Regions from separate parts of the Nocardia sp. NPDC058058 genome, predicted to be linked through region 1. Evidence: riboswitches for the same ligand, from Rfam matches in the RefSeq annotation. Region 1 holds a riboswitch; the other holds the start of a gene.
The links. A riboswitch is a leader RNA that binds a small molecule or an ion and turns the genes downstream of it on or off. The one in region 1 is predicted to bind magnesium.
Positions count from the first base shown of each region.

Region 2: it holds a riboswitch for magnesium, as region 1 does, so the genes downstream of both, ACFVUS_RS35555 (hypothetical protein) here and ACFVUS_RS05390 (MgtC/SapB family protein) in region 1, are expected to answer to the same signal.

Region 1 covers NZ_JBHVSA010000001.1:1,170,833-1,178,686, forward strand. Annotated here, with positions in the region: gene ACFVUS_RS05375 (MFS transporter) at 1-349, shown strand, start outside; gene ACFVUS_RS05380 (GAP family protein) at 475-1,134, opposite strand; gene ACFVUS_RS05385 (alkyl/aryl-sulfatase) at 1,283-3,088, shown strand; M-box (ykoK) riboswitch at 3,315-3,488, shown strand; gene ACFVUS_RS05390 (MgtC/SapB family protein) at 3,692-4,393, shown strand; gene ACFVUS_RS05395 (ABC transporter permease) at 4,390-6,120, shown strand; gene ACFVUS_RS05400 (nitrate/sulfonate/bicarbonate ABC transporter ATP-binding protein) at 6,136-7,452, shown strand; gene ACFVUS_RS05405 (DHA2 family efflux MFS transporter permease subunit) at 7,529-7,854, opposite strand, start outside.
Region 2 covers NZ_JBHVSA010000004.1:969,448-977,301, reverse strand. Annotated here, with positions in the region: gene ACFVUS_RS35570 (BTAD domain-containing putative transcriptional regulator) at 1-490, opposite strand, end outside; gene ACFVUS_RS35565 (SDR family NAD(P)-dependent oxidoreductase) at 600-1,382, opposite strand; gene ACFVUS_RS35560 (TetR family transcriptional regulator) at 1,479-2,114, shown strand; M-box (ykoK) riboswitch at 2,178-2,356, shown strand; gene ACFVUS_RS35555 (hypothetical protein) at 2,705-3,403, shown strand; gene ACFVUS_RS35550 (ABC transporter permease) at 3,439-5,196, shown strand; gene ACFVUS_RS35545 (nitrate/sulfonate/bicarbonate ABC transporter ATP-binding protein) at 5,235-6,518, shown strand; gene ACFVUS_RS35540 (SWIM zinc finger family protein) at 6,601-7,854, shown strand, end outside.

The DNA of each region.
Region 1 (7,854 bases):
GCGTGGAATCGTCTGGGCGGTAGTGGCTTTCATCGTGCTGGGGCTGCTGTATCTGCCGCAGCTGTCCACCATCACCGCCACCTTCCCCGCGATCTTCCCCACCCATGTGCGCTACGCGGGTTTCGCGCTGGGCTACAACGTCTCGACCGCCCTGTTCGGCGGTACCGCACCGCTGGTGAACGAGGCGGTCATCGAATCCACCGGCTGGAGCTATTTCCCGGCCTTCTACATGGTCGGCGCGTGCGCTATCGGCATGGTGGCCTGGATGTTCCTGCGCGAAACCGTCGGTGCGTCCTTGCGCGGCACCGAGGTTCCCATTACCGACGAGCTCCCGGTGCTGGCGAAGTAGCTACACCAGTTCGACCTCGTCGAATCGGACGGTCAGGGAGTGGCGGCGCTCGCGCAGCACGCCACCTTCCCGTCAGAATTCTGTAAACCCCACGCCGACACAGTAATCCATGATCGCGGTCGGGGTCAGAGGCCGCCGATGCCTTTGCCGAGCACCACCGCGCCCATCACCAGCAGAACGATCGCCATGACCGCGTGATTGTTGTCCTGCAACCACTTTCGGGCGCTGTCGAGTCCGGGGCGGACGCGGTCGGCGGCGATCGCGTAGCCGAGCACCACCGCCGCCACGCTCGCCGAAGCCAGCACGGTGAACACGATCAGCGCGGTGATCTTGCCACCGGCGCTGATCGGGCTGGATCCGATCGCCACGCCCGCCGAGACGCACAGCAGCAGGTTCTTCGGATTCACCGCCGAGAGCAGTACGCCGAGTCCGGCGGCCCGGACCGCGGTGAGCCGATCGAGGGCGTTCATCCAGTCCGGCGGGGTGGTGTCGGTGCGCTCATGCCATTGGTTGGCGGCCAGTACCAGGAGGCCGAGCCCGAGCACGACCTTGATCCACGATCCGGTCGTCGAGGGCTCCCGGCCGTCGGTGATGCCCACCGAACCGGCGATCACACAGATGAGAGCGGTCGCCGCCACGACACCGAGCACCCAGCCCGCGAGAAAGCCGTTGCCCGCGCCGGAGGCGTTTCTGGACAGGATCATGAGGATGGCGGCCACGATCGGTATCGGCGATACCGCCACGCCGATACCGAGTGGCAACAGGTCTCCGATTACAGTGCCCACTCCTCAAAGCTATTTGCTGGCAATCGTATTTCGGGCAACGACACGGACAAGATGTGCCGACGAGATATCACCCGTGTCGTGTGAACCGCCGGGTGCGCGAGTGCGGGAGCATCGACGGGGAAGCAGACCGCCGATCGAAGGAGCCCGTATGGCGCTGGATTTCACCGACCGCACCGATTTCGACAATGCCGAGCGGGGTTTCATCGCCACGCTCGATCCGGTGACGATCCGATCGGCCGATGGGCGGGTGGTATTCGACCTGGCCGAGTACGGTTTCCTCGATGGCGAATGCCCCGAAACGATCAATCCGAGCCTGTTCCGGCAGAGTCAACTCTGCCGCACCAACGGCCTGTTCCAGGTGGTCGAGGGCATCTATCAGATTCGCGGTTTCGATATCTCGAATATGACTCTGGTCGAAGGTGATACCGGGGTCATCGTCATCGATCCGCTGATTTCCGCCGAATGCGCCGCAGCCGGGCTCGCGCTCTATCGAGAGCATCGTGGCAATCGACCGGTTACCGGAGTGATCTATACGCATTCGCACGGTGACCATTTCGGCGGTGTCATGGGTGTGCTGCCCGATGGCGCGGGCGATATCCCGATTCTGGCCCCGGCCGGATTCATGGCCGAGGCCGTCGCCGAGAACGTGTACGCCGGCACCGCGATGGGGCGGCGCGGCAACTACATGTACGGGGTGACCCTGCCGGTCGGACCGCAGGGGCAGGTCGGCACCGGTCTGGGTTTGCAGGCCTCGCAGGGCACCCTCGGACTGATTCCGCCGACGCTGGACATCACCCACACCGGTCAGCGCGAAACGATCGACGGTGTGCCGATCGTCTTCCAGATCACCCCGGGCACCGAGGCTCCGGCGGAGATGAACTTCCATTTCCCCAACCATCGCGCGCTGTGCGTGGCCGAGAACGCCACGCACAACCTGCACAATCTGCTCACCCTGCGCGGTGCGCTGGTGCGGGATCCGCGCATGTGGTCGCGCTATCTCGATGAGGCGATCGAACTGTTCGCCGCCGACTCCGATGTCGCGTTCGCCTCGCACCATTGGCCGACCTGGGGTGAGCAGAACCTGGTGCGGTTCCTGTCCGAACAGCGCGATCTCTACATCTACCTGCACGATCAAACCCTGCGCATGATGAACCAGGGCTTGACCGGTATCGAGATCGCCGAGGACTTCGTCCTGCCGCCGGGACTCGAAAACGCTTGGCACGCACGGGGTTACTACGGTTCGGTGAGCCATAACGTCAAGGCCGTCTACCAGCGGTACCTGGGGTGGTTCGACGGGCACCCCAGCTCGCTGTGGCAGCATCCCCCGACCGCGCTGGCCGAACGCTATGTCGCGGTGATCGGCGGTGTGGACGCGACGGTCGAACAGGGCCGCAAGTACGCCGCCGACGGTGATCTGCGCTTCGCCGCCGAACTGCTCAAACACGCTGTATTCGCGGCCCCGGACAACAAGTCCGCGCGCGAGGCGCTGGCCGAGGTGTACACCCGGCTCGGGTACGGCGCGGAGAACGCGACATGGCGCGGGTTCTATCTGACCGGTGCGAAGGAATTGCGCGAGGGCATCACCCCGCCCGCGCTGGATCTCGGTGGCGGTATGGCCGCGGCGCTGAGTGTCGAGCAGCTGTTCGACACCGTCGCGATTCGCATCAACGGCCCGCGCGCGGCCGCCGAATCGCTCGTAATCGATTGGCATTTCACGGATCTGAACAGCACACTGCGCACGGCGCTGTCCAATGGCGCGCTCATCCGCACCCCCGATCCGCGGTCGGCGGCGCAGGTGGATCTGACCGTATCGCTGACCAAACTCCAACTGCTCGGATTGCTCGCGGGCGGCGGGCTCGACGGCCTGACCGTGGACGGTGATCCGTCCGTGCTGCAACGCCTGCTGGGTTTGCTCGATGAGCAGGATCCCGCGTTCGCGATCGTCACCCCCTGATCGCCACCTCCTGATCGCGCCCGCCCCGGCCGCTGCCGACCGGGGCGGGCGCGGCGAAAATCGGCTCCGGACGGCATCTTTCGCCGTCCGGAGCCGCTGTATGCGGGGGCTGCTCGGGCCGCGATATCGGGTCCGGCCGGTGCGGGCCGGTGCGGGCGAGTCGCACAGTTGCGCTCGTCACATGAGTTGCCCGGACCCCGCGCCGGGGTGTTTACTCGCTGACGCAAGGTGCCGTCGTTAGCTGAGGCTCCTCTGCGGATATAGGCCGGCGACCCCGAACGTCGAGAGACGCCCCGGGTCAGGACAGGTCTCCCCGGATTAAGGGGTGATCCCGACCGGCTCCCACACCCGTTGTGGGTTACGCCGTGGAGTGCTGAAGGTCTTACGAGGAGTGGTTACCGTTTCCGGCCGTCCCGTGCCGGATCCACTCCCTGGTGGCGCGTTCGCGCGGTGGGTGTGGAGGTGATCGTCGTGCCCGACGGATCGGACAGAGTTCCGTTAGCCAATCGTTCACCAGGCGACACTTCATTTCTCCGCTGCGGGCTGGTTTCCTGCCTGTAGCGTGCCTTGACGAGTGCGCCGACCTCTTAGTTGGAGGGCGTCATGACCACGTGGGAAATGTTGCTGCGGCTCGGCGCGGGCGTCGGGCTCGGCGCGGTGATCGGGTTCGAGCGCCAGTACCGGGCACGTATGGCCGGACTGCGCACGAACGCGCTCGTCGCGGCCGGGGCGACACTGTTCGTGCTGTTGTCCGCACACGGGTTCAGCGGTAAGGACGCCGACCCGACTCGTGTTGCGGCACAAATTGTTTCGGGTATCGGCTTCTTGGGCGCGGGGGTGATCCTGCGCGACGGGTTCAATATCCGCGGGCTCAATACCGCCGCCACGCTGTGGTGCGCGGCCGCGGTCGGCGCACTGGCCGGTGCCGGGATGTACAGCACCGCCGCGGCGGGCACGGTCGCGGTGGTGGTGGTCAATACCGCGCTGCGCACCGCTGCGCGCGCGGTGGATCGCCCGGCCGAGGGCGTGGTGGAGGCGCTGTACGCGTTCACCGCCCGCACCGATGACGATCACGAGGCTGCTGTGCGTTCGCTGCTGGTGCAGTCGCTGGCCCGCACCGATTTCCGGCTGGTGTCGATCTCGAGCCACAATGTCGAGCCCAATCGGGTCGAGGTGCGTGCCGAGCTGACCGGGGATCGCCGCGATGATCGGCAGATGGAGTCCGCGGTGAGCCGGTTGAGCCTGGAGCCGTCGGTGACCAGCGTGGGCTGGCGCACGGTGCCCCAGACCGAGGTGGAGGCGTGAGCACCACCTACCCCAGTCGGGGTGTGCTGGATCGTCCGCGCTCGCGGTGGGCCGATATCGCGGTGTTCGCGGGCGCGGCGATCCTGATCTGGCTGGCGGTGCGGGTGTCGGCGGGCATGGATGTGCCGTTCGACGATGCCAGCGCACCGTCGAGCATTTCCACCGATCCGGCCGAGCTGCCGTACTACGCGGCGCGGTCGCTGCTGCGGATGTTCCTGGCGCTGGGTTTGTCGATCGCGTTCACCTTCGTATTCGCCACCGCGGCCGCACGTTTGCCGCGCGCGGAGAAGGTGCTGCTGCCGCTGCTCGATATCTTGCAGTCGGTGCCGATCCTGGGTTTCCTGTCGGTGACGGTGACCGGGTTCATCGCGCTGTTCCCGGGATCGTCGCTGGGGTTGGAGGCGGCCTCGATCTTCGCGATCTTCACCTCCCAGGCCTGGAATATGGCGTTCGCGTTCCACCACAGCCTGATCTCGCAGCCGCGCGAACTCGATGAGGCCGCCCGGAATCTGAGATTGTCACGCTGGCAACGGTTTTGGCGTCTGGATGTGCCCAGCGGCATGTTCCCGCTGGTGTGGAACGCGATGATGAGTTTCGGTGGCGGCTGGTTCTTCCTGACCGCGGCCGAGGCGATCAGCGTCAACAACCGCTCGTACGCGCTGCCCGGGATCGGGTCCTATGTGGCCTCGGCGACCGCCGAAAGCGATACGCCCAAAATCCTTTTGGCGATCGTGACGATGGTGATCATGGTGATCGGCCTCAATGTGCTGTTCTGGCGTCCGATCACGGTGTGGGCCGAACGTTTCCGCAATGAGGAGTCCGAGGCCGCGGACGCACCGCGCAGCCTGGTGCTCGATGTGCTGCGCCGCTCGCATATTCCGGAACTGCTGGGCCGGGTGTTCGGTCCGCTGGTGTATCCGATGGACCGGGTGATGCGGGTGTTCGGACTGGCCGAGCATCAACTGTATGTGCCCGAAAAGCGCCGCCGCGCAAACGATGTGCTGTTCACCGTCGTGGTCGCCGCCGCCCTGGCGGTGGGCTGCTACTACATGCTGCGCTATATCGACAGCACGGTCGGTTTCGGTGAGGTCGCGCACGCGGCGTACCTGGGCGCGATCACCCTGGGCCGGGTCATCGTGCTGCTGATCTTCGCGACCGCGATCTGGGTGCCGATCGGGGTGTGGATCGGGTTGAACCCCAAGGTGTCCCGGATCGCGCAGCCGATCGTGCAGGTGCTGGCGAGTTTCCCGGCGAACTTCCTGTTCCCGCTGGTGACCGCGGTACTGGTGGCCACGGGGGCGAGCCTGCAATGGGCCGGCATCCTGCTCATGGCCCTGGGCGCGCAGTGGTACATCCTGTTCAATGTGATCGCGGGCGCGGCCGCGGTCCCCAATGACCTGCGCGAGGCGTCGGCGAGTCTGCGGCTGCCGCGAAAACTGTGGTGGCGCAAGCTGATTCTGCCCGCCATCTTTCCCAGCTATGTCACCGGCGCGATCACCGCGGCGGGCGGGGCATGGAATGCCTCGATCGTGGCCGAGATCGTCCCGTACGGCGACACCACGCTGGTGGCCACAGGTTTGGGCGCATACATCGCCGAGGCCACCCGCGACGGTGACAGCCCTCGCATTCTGGTGGGCGTGCTGGTGATGAGCGCCTACGTGGTCGGGATCAACCGCCTGTTCTGGCGTCGCCTCTACGCCCTGGCCCAGCGCCGCTATTCACTCTGAACGAAAGGAACTCTCATGACGAACGCGACCACCGGAGAGGTCCTGATCGACATCGACGATGTCGGCATGTCCTTCACCGGCGCGGCCGGTGAGCGCCTCAATGTGCTCGAACACGTGAATATGCAGGTGCGCGACGGGGAGATCGTGGCGCTACTGGGCCGCTCGGGCTCGGGCAAATCGACGCTGCTGCGCACGGTGGCGGGTCTGCTGGCACCCACCAGCGGGCAGGTCCGCTATCGGGGTAAGCCGTTGACGGGCGCGAATCCCGGTGCGGCCCTGGTGTTCCAGTCATTCGCGCTGATGCCGTGGCTGACCGTGCAGGACAATGTGGAACTCGGTCTGGCCGCGCGCGGTATCGCCCCCGAACGCCGCCGCCAACTCGCTCTGGAGGCCATCGACCGGATCGGCCTCGATGGTTTCGAATCCGCCTATCCGAAAGAGCTGTCCGGAGGTATGCGCCAGCGCGTGGGTTTCGCGCGCGCCCTGGTGCTCGAGCCGGATCTGCTGCTCATGGATGAGCCGTTCTCGGCGCTGGATGTGCTGACCGCGGAGAATCTGCGCACCGAACTGGTGAACCTGTGGGCCACGGACGATTTCCCCACCCGCGCGGTGTGCATCGTCACCCACAATATCGAGGAGGCGGTGCAGCTGGCCGATCGCGTGGTGGTGCTGGGCGCCAACCCCGGTCACATCATCGCCGAGGTCACCGTGGAACTGCCGCGCCCGCGCAATCGCCGCGCGCCCGGTTTCATCGCCCTGGTCGATCAGATCTACGGTCTGCTCACCGGCCGCGATACCGAAATCGCTTCCGTCGCAACCGATAACGGCACCCCCTTCGTCACTCCCCTGCCCGACGCCTCGGTCGGCGGTATCGCGGGTCTGCTGGAATTGGTGTACGCCCAGGACGGCCGCGCGGACCTGCCGGTCATCGCCGACGACCTCAATTTCGAACTCGACGATCTGCTACCCCTGGTCGATGCCGCCGCGCTACTGGGTTTCCTGATCGCCGATTCCGGCGATGTCATCCTGACCAATGTCGGCGCGAACTTCACCACCGCCGACATCCACACCAGCAAACACGTATTCGCCACCCAGGCCCGCCGCCGCGCCCCCCTGGTCCGCACCATCTGCAGCGCCCTGATCGGCAGTTCCGACGGCACCGCCCGCGCCGACTTCTTCACCGACCTGCTGCGCCGCGGCTTCTCCGACGAGGACGCCCGCCGCCAACTCGAACTCGCCATCGACTGGGGCCGCTACGGCGAGTTGTACGACTACGACACCGATTCGGGCCGCATCACCGCCGACCCCACCGGGTTGTCCGCGACCTCCTGAGCGGTTCGCCCACCCCGAAACAGCAGTTCGCCCCCGCCGAAGAAATCGGCGGGGGCGAAGCGCTGGTGCGAAAACCTCAGTGTGCGACGACGACCGGGGTTTCGGCCAGTTCCGGGTTCTTCGGTTTGGTGCGGGGTAGGAAGAACGCCGGGATGAGGGTGACCGCGAGCAGGACCAGGGCGACCACGAAGGTGTGGGCGAAGGCGGTGGCCGCTTCGTCGAAACCGGTGGACAGCGCGCCCGGGGGCAAATTGTCGGCGATCGCCGGGTTGGAGCGCGAGCCGATGGCGGCCCCGGCCAGCGGGCGGTTGTTGAGCAGGTTCGTCAGGACCACCGAAATGGTTGCGGTGCCGATGGATCCGGCGGTCTGGTTGACGATGTTCATCAGGGTCGAGCCGCGCG
Region 2 (7,854 bases), on a different contig from region 1:
CGATCACCTCGTGGCGCAATTGGCGCAGGCTGTCTCGAAAGCGCCGCACCCAATCGCTGTCCAATCCGGCCAGCGGCTCCCCGCGCCAGAGCGCGAGCGCCCGGCTCAGGGTTTGCGCGCGGGCGGGATCATCGAGCGTCAGGGCCCGGGCGCGGGCCACCAGATCGCGGAACACCGACAGGTCGACGCTGTTCGGCGGCGCCTCCAACCGATAGCTGCCGTGCACGCGGCGAATCTCGGGGGTCGCGCCGGCCCGGGTGCCCGCGGTGCGCAAAATGCGCCGCAGCCTGGTCATATAGGTGTACACCGAATTTCGGATGGTCTCCGGCGGGTCATCCCATACCCGCGCGACCAGGGTATCGGTCGAGATGGTCTGATCCGGCTCGGCGAGTAGCGCCGCGACGATCCCCCGCTGTTTGGACGGCCCCAGATCAACGACGCGGCCGTCCACCAGCAACTCCACGGAGCCCAGCAACCTGAATTCGATCATATCCTCCGCCGTGCCCCGAAACCCGTGGTGAGGTGCAAAAACTAACAGCCTCAGGGGTGTTCGGCAAAGCCCCTACATCACGCGGCAGTGCGGGGCGCGACGGCGCGGACTAGGTGTGCGCGGCCCCATCGATGCGGATCTCGGTGCCGCTGATGAACTTGCCGTCATCGGAGACCAGCATGGCGATGACGCCCGCGACATTCTCCGGTCCCGCCATCTCGGCCGGATTGTCCTGCGGGACAACGGCGATCAGGCGGCTGAACAGCGACCAGTCCGAATCCTGGGGCAGGTAGCCGGGAGTCGCGTCGGTGATGCCGGACTTGATCCCGCCGGGCGCGACGCTGACCGCGCGCAAGCCCTGCTTGCCGTATTCGAGGGCGAGCACGTGGGTCAGGGTCTGGATACCGCCCTTGCTCGCGGAGTAGGCCGCCATGTACGGGTGCGCGAAATTGGCGGAGGTGGAGCTGAAGTTCACCACGGTGCTGCTCGGGTTGGCCAGCAGTGCGGGCAGCGCCTCCCGGATGACCAGGAAGGTGCCGGTGAGGTTGACGGCGATGATCTGGTTCCACAGGTCCAGCGAGGTCTCGTGGGTGTGCGCCGCGCGCAGGATGCCCGCCGCGTTGACCAGTGCGTCCAGCCCGCCGAGCGTATCGATCGCGCTCTTGACACCCGCGATGACGTCGGCCTCCTGGCCGATGTTCATCTCCAGCGTGCTGAGGCGTTCGGCCGTGCCGGCCTCGGCGGCGTGCTTGCGGGTGAGCTCGAGGCCCTCGGCGTTCACATCGGCGCCGACGACGACCGCGCCTTCGGACAGCAGGCGAAGGACGGTGGCCTGCCCGATACCGGATCCGGCGCCGGTCACCAGGATGCGGCGCTGTTCGAGACGGTTCATGAGAGCTCTTCCTGATCAAAGCGAGTGTTTCTGACACGATATGCCACAAATGGCACATCGCGCCATTAAATGTTTCCGGCTCGGTAGAGTCCCCCTGTGACCAGCGACCGAAACCGTACCGCGCCCGCCCCCGGCCGTCCCGCCCTGAGCGCGACCCGCCGCGCCGCCACGCGCCGCGAAGTCGCCATGGTCGCCGCCCACCTCTTCGCCGAAAACGGTTACACCGCAACAACGGTCGATGACATCGCCGCCGCGGCGGGCATGGGCCTGCGCACCTTCTACCGCTATTTCGCGGGCAAGGAGGACGTGGTGGCCCCGCTGCTGGCCATCGGCACCCAGGCCTGGTCCGACGAACTCGCCTCCTGCCCACCCGAACTCCCGCTGCGCGAGGCCCTGGGCCACTCCTATCGCACCGCCACCGCCGCCGCTCTCGCCGATGAGGGCATCGCCGAATCACTGCTCCGCCCGCTGTTGCGCGCCGCCACCGAACTCCCCGCGCTGCGCGCCACCTGGCTACGCGTACAACACGATTGCGAAACCCGCCTCATCCCTATCATCGCCGCGCGCACCGGCCGCGCACCCGACGATCTCGACGTGGCCCTGGCCGCCGCCATGGCCAACACCGCGGTCCGCCTCGCCAACGAACTCTGGGCCACCGGCAACCACTCCGGTTCCCCAGCCGACGCCGTCGACGCCTGCCTGGCCCGGCTGGCCGCGCACATCCTGCTGTAGCACCGAAATTCCGCGTCATTTCTCAGGGAATTGACAATTTCGGAATGTGTTACTAGTTTTGGGCTCGCACCTCGATAGGCGAGGCTCCTGCACGAACACAGGCCACTGATCTGACGACGTCGAGAGACGCCCAAGGTTAGGACAGATTTCTCCGGATTAAGGGGTTATCCTAAGTGGCTTTTCGATCCGCACGGATCGGAACACGTCGTGCAGTGCCGAAGCTTTGACGAGAGGGGTGTCTGCCCGGATCGTTTCCGGGCGTTCCTCCCCCGGTGCGCTGACCTATCGCGTTCTACCCGTTGGGAGGTGAGGCATCCGATGACCAGTGACGACGTTCCGGGATCTCCGGACCAGCCCCCTCCTGCGCGGGGCCGGTAGCCGGCACACCACATCGCGTCCGATGATTCGGCGCGCATAATTCACACGCGCTTCGGCAGCGAATTCGGCTGCCGAATTATTCGCGTGCGCAATTCCGGGTGAATTCGTCTATTCGACGCCCGAATCCGAGCCGTCCGCATGACCGATGCGCGACGGTGATCGCTGCTGTCCCGGTAATTCCGGGCAATGATATGCAGAGGCATACCTTTCTCATGAGAACTCGTCTCATCACCCTGGCCACGGCCGCCACCACCGCCGCACTGGTCGGCATCTCCACCACGGCGCTGGCCGATCCGGCGCAGGCCGCACCGGTACCCGCCAGCGTGCACGGTCAGGCCCGCATCGACGGGCAATCGGTGCTGCTGCACACCGACCTCGGATCGCTGCGGGTCGTCGATCGGCGGCTGGAGATCGTCGATCCGAACAGCACCGTGCTCGGCGCGATTCCGCTGACCGTGGTCAAGGACGGCACCGCGTACCCGGTGGACGCGCACGTCGACGGCGAAAACGCCACGCTCACACCGCGATTCGATCAGGCGCGCCCGATCACCGACACCGAGACGCCCATCGCGGCCGGGGACAGCCCCGAGGATCGGCTCAATACCGCCATGGGGAATGTGAACAACGAGCTCACCGTGGCGCTGGCGGTCGGCACCCTGCTCGGCGCGATCATCGGCGCACCCCTGGGCTGCGTGGCGCTCGGCCTGCTCGGCGGCGGCGCGGCCGGAATCGCCACCGGAGGTCTGGCGGCGATCCCGGCCGCCGCCGTCGGATGTCTGACCGGGGCCGTGACCGGCGCGGGGATGGGCGTGGTGGTGTTCAACCTGCTCATCGGCGTGCCCGCGTTGATCGCCTCCGCGGTCCACTTCTACAACGTCATGACCGCTCCGCCCGCCGTCGCGAACGGCTGAGGCGCGGCGGGGCTCGAATACAGGAAAGCACTGCCATGACCGTCGATCTCGCAATTCCCAAGACCCCCAACGCATCTCCGCGCGCACGGCGCGTCCGCAATCGGCTGCGGCCGGTCGACTATCTGCTCATCGGCGCGGGCGTACTGCTGATCGTGCTGGTGCTGCGGCTCTTTCGCGATATGTCCGTGCCCTGGGTGCCGGGCGATTCCGCCGACGCGGTCTCCACCGATCCGTCGAACCTGCCGTACTACGCGGCGCGCACCACCCTGCGCATGTTCCTCGGCCTGGGCGCATCGCTCATCTTCACGCTGATCGTTGGTCAGTGGGCGGCGCGGTCCCGGCGCGCGGAGAAGGTCATCATTCCCGCGCTGGACATTCTGCAATCGGTGCCGGTGCTGGCGCTGGTGTCGATCACGGTGACCGCGTTCATCGCCCTGTTCCCCGGCTCGTATCTGGGCGCGGAGGCGGCGTGTGTGTTCGCCATCTTCACCGCGCAGGCCTGGAATATGAGCTTCGCCTACTACCAGGCGCTCCGGAATATGCCCCGTGAGCTGGACGAATCGGCACGCATGATGCGGCTGACCCGCTGGCAGCGCCTGTGGCGGCTGGAGGTGCCGACCGCCATGGTGCCGTTGATCTGGAACGGCATGATGAGCTTCGGCGGCGGCTGGTTCATGCTCGCCTCGTCCGAGGTGATCAGCGTGTCCGGTCGCGATCAGGCGCTGCCCGGAATGGGAAGTTTCATCGCGGCCGCCACCTCCGAGGCGAATGTCGGCACGCTCATGCTGGGCGCGCTGGTCATGGTGGCCACCATCGTGCTGGTGAACGTGCTGTTCTGGCGACCGCTGACCGCCTGGTCGGAGCGTTTCCGCGTGGAGCACACCGAAAGCGCCTCCGCACCACGCAGTCTCGTGCTGGATCTGCTGCGGCGCAGTACGCTGCCGCGGCGCATCGGGCGCGGGCTGCGGCCGGTGGCGGAGCGAATCGACCGTGCCATGCGGATTTTCGGGCGCAGCACCAGGCCCGCGTACTGGGACGGCACCGGAACCAGCGGCGGCGATATCGTGTTCTTCGGCCTGCTGTTCGCCGGTATCGGCTGGGTGATCTGGCGGCTGGCAACGTATTTCGAGAGCACCGTCGGGTTCGCCGAATTCGGTCCCACCTCGCTCATGGGTCTGGCCAGCCTGAGCCGAGTCGCCGTGCTGCTGGTGTTCTCGACCATCGTCTGGGTGCCGATCGGGGTGTGGATCGGGATGAATCCGCGCATCTGCCGATTCGCGCAACCGGTCGTGCAGGTCATGGCGAGTTTCCCGGCGCAGTTCCTGTACATCTTCGTCATCGCCGCGCTCACCTACACCGGCATCTCACTGAACTTCGGCGGCGTGGTGCTGATGGCACTGGGCGCGCAGTGGTACGTGCTGTTCAATGTCATCGCCGCGGCCGGGCAGATCCCGACGGATCTGCGCGAGGCCATGGACGATCTGGGCGTGCGCGGCCGCGAGCGCTGGAAGTCGTTGATACTGCCCGCGATCGCGCCCGGATACCTGGTCGGCGCGATCACCGCCTTCGGCGGCGCGTGGAACGCCACGCTGGTCGGCGAGGTCGTCGAATCGGGTGGCAAGCATATGGAGGCGTACGGGCTCGGCGCGTACATCACCGAGGCGACCACCAATGATCTGTTCGCGAAGGTGCTGCTGGGCACCGTGGTGATGAGCATCGTCACCGTCTTCATCAATCGCCTGGTCTGGCGACGCCTGCAGCGCATTGCCGAGAAGCGTTTCGCACTGCTCTAACCCCTTGTCTGATAACAGCTTTCGAAGGAGGACAGCTCATGTCCACCCCCATCGTCACCGTGGATCGCGTCACCAAGAACTTCACCAACCCCTCCGGCGAGCAGTTGCCCGTGCTCTCCGATGTCAGCCTGGAGCTGCGCGAAGGCGAAATCGTCGCGCTGCTGGGCAAATCCGGCTCCGGCAAGTCCACCCTGCTGCGCATTATCGCGGGACTGGTGCAGCCTTCGGCGGGAGCGGCACGACTGCGCGAGGCCGATATCACCGAGCCGAATGCCGCCACCGCCATGGTCTTTCAGAGTTTCGCGCTGCTGCCGTGGCTGACCGTGCGGCAGAATGTCGAACTCGGCCTGCGCGCGCAGGGCGTGCCGGAACCGGAGCGCAGCGAGCGCACACTGGCGGTCATCGACATGATCGGCCTGGACGGCTTCGAAAACGCCTATCCCAAGGAGCTTTCCGGCGGTATGCGCCAGCGGGTCGGGTTCGCCCGCGCCCTGGTGGTGCAGCCCGAGGTGCTGCTCATGGATGAACCGTTCTCCGCGCTGGATGTGCTGACCGCCGAAAACCTGCGCGGCGAACTGGTCCGGCTATGGGATCAGACCGCGTTCCCCACCAAAACGGTGCTCATGGTCACCCACAATATCGAGGAGGCGGTGCAGCTCGCCGATCGAATCCTGGTGCTGGACAACAACCCCGGCCGGATCAAGGGTGAGTTGCGGGTGCAGTTGGAGCGGCCCCGCGATGTCCGGAACCGGCACTTCCTCAATATCGTGGACCAGGCGTATCGCATGCTCACCGACGGCGCGTTCGACGGCGGCCACACCATCGCGCCCACCCCCACCACCCGGCCGCTGCCCGATGCGGGCGTGGACGGCATCGGCGGCATGCTGGATCTGGTTGCCGCACAGGGCGGTCACGTCGATCTGCCGGAACTGGCGGGCGATCTGCGGTTCGAACTCGACGACCTGATGCCGCTGGTGGACGCCGCCGCCATGCTCGGGCTGGCGACCGCCTCCGGCGGCGATCTGGACCTGACCCCCGACGGCCGCAACTTCGCCGAGGCCGATATCGACTCCGCCAAAAGGATTTTCGCCCGGCTGGCCCGCGCCAACGCGCCACTGGTCGGGGCGATCGACCACGCCCTGACCACCGCGCCCAACCACCGTCTACAGGACGGCTTCTTCCTGGATCTGCTGCGCCGCGGTTTCACCGAGGAGGCCGCCCAGCGGCAGTTGCGCACCGCCGTCGACTGGGGTCGATACGCCGAACTCTACGAATACGACGCCGACGAACGCCTGCTCACCCGCGATACCGCGGCGGCGTAGCGAGCACCGGTGCGGTGCGGAATTCGATTCTCCGGCAACCGATAGCGCGGGCTTGTCGGTGCCCGGCTCTACCGTGCGTCGCATGAGTTCGACCGCACTGCATTCGCTCACCTACCTCCGCCCGTCGGGGCTCGACCGCACCGGCGGGCGGGCGCTGCTGGGCTTGCAGACCAGCGGCGGCCGCACCCCCGCCGGGACGGTCGCGAACCCCACCTTCTTCCGGGGATTCGTGACCCGGCCGGCGGTGGCGGCCGCCGGACTGCTGGCCGTGGCCGATGTGGCGGCGGCGCGCTACTACGATCCACGCCGAATCCGTTCGGCGCTACTGGATCCGGTGGTCACCGCCAATGGCGATCGCCTGCGGTTCGAATCGTTCTCCGGATGTTGCGGCGTACACGCGCGGCTCGATATCCTGGCCGCCGGACTCGACGGCGATACCGGTTACGGCACCACGAATGTGGATGTGAACACCCCGCTGCGCGATGCGCTGAACGGCGTCACGGCCGGGGATCCACTGCATCTGACCGTCGGACCGGACGAGTTGGCGGTCGCCACCCTCGGTGACCGGGTGGTGGAGAAGAAGGTGCCGCTGCCCGATCGCTGGCTGCGCGGATTCGCCGAAACCCAAACCATCGCGGCGGAATTCGAGCTTCGTGCCGAGGTCACCGCCGCCGAGGCGGTGCGCTTCCTGCGCGCACTGCCGCGTCCGGGCGGCACCGCGGAGCGCGGCGGTCAGTGGGTGGTCGCCACCGCCGGGCGGCTACGGCTCACCTCGCGGCCGGTGCCCGGCGCGGTGTGCCTGCCCGGGCCGCAACGCTTGGCGGCACTGCATCGTGTACTGCGCCAAGCGGATTCACTGCGCCTGTACGGACCACAGGTCGGTGTGGGCAGCCCGCTGCTGGCCTCCGCCTGGGAGATCGGGCTGCCCGGAATGCGGCTCACGCTCACCCTCTCGCCCGAAGCCGGGCGCGGATTCTCCGGGGAGGGCACGGTTTTGAACGCCCTCGCGGACACGGACACCGAATCCGACGCCGAACTGCTCTCGGTGCTGCTGGCCTGGGATCCGCGCATCGAACTCGGTCAGCTGGCAACGCGCTCCGGCCTCGCCCCGGAGCGGGTGCGGGCGGCGCTGACCCGGCTCGGCGTGGACGGCCGCATCGGCTACGACTTGGCCGAGGCCGCCCACTACCATCGCGAACTCCCCTATGCCGCAGGGCGAGTCGAGCGGCACAATCCGCGCCTGAAGGCGGCCCGCGAACTGGTCGCCGCCGGAAACGTGCGCCCGGATCCGGCAGACCCGGAGGCCGCGACCGTGACTTCGGGCAGCTACGCGCAC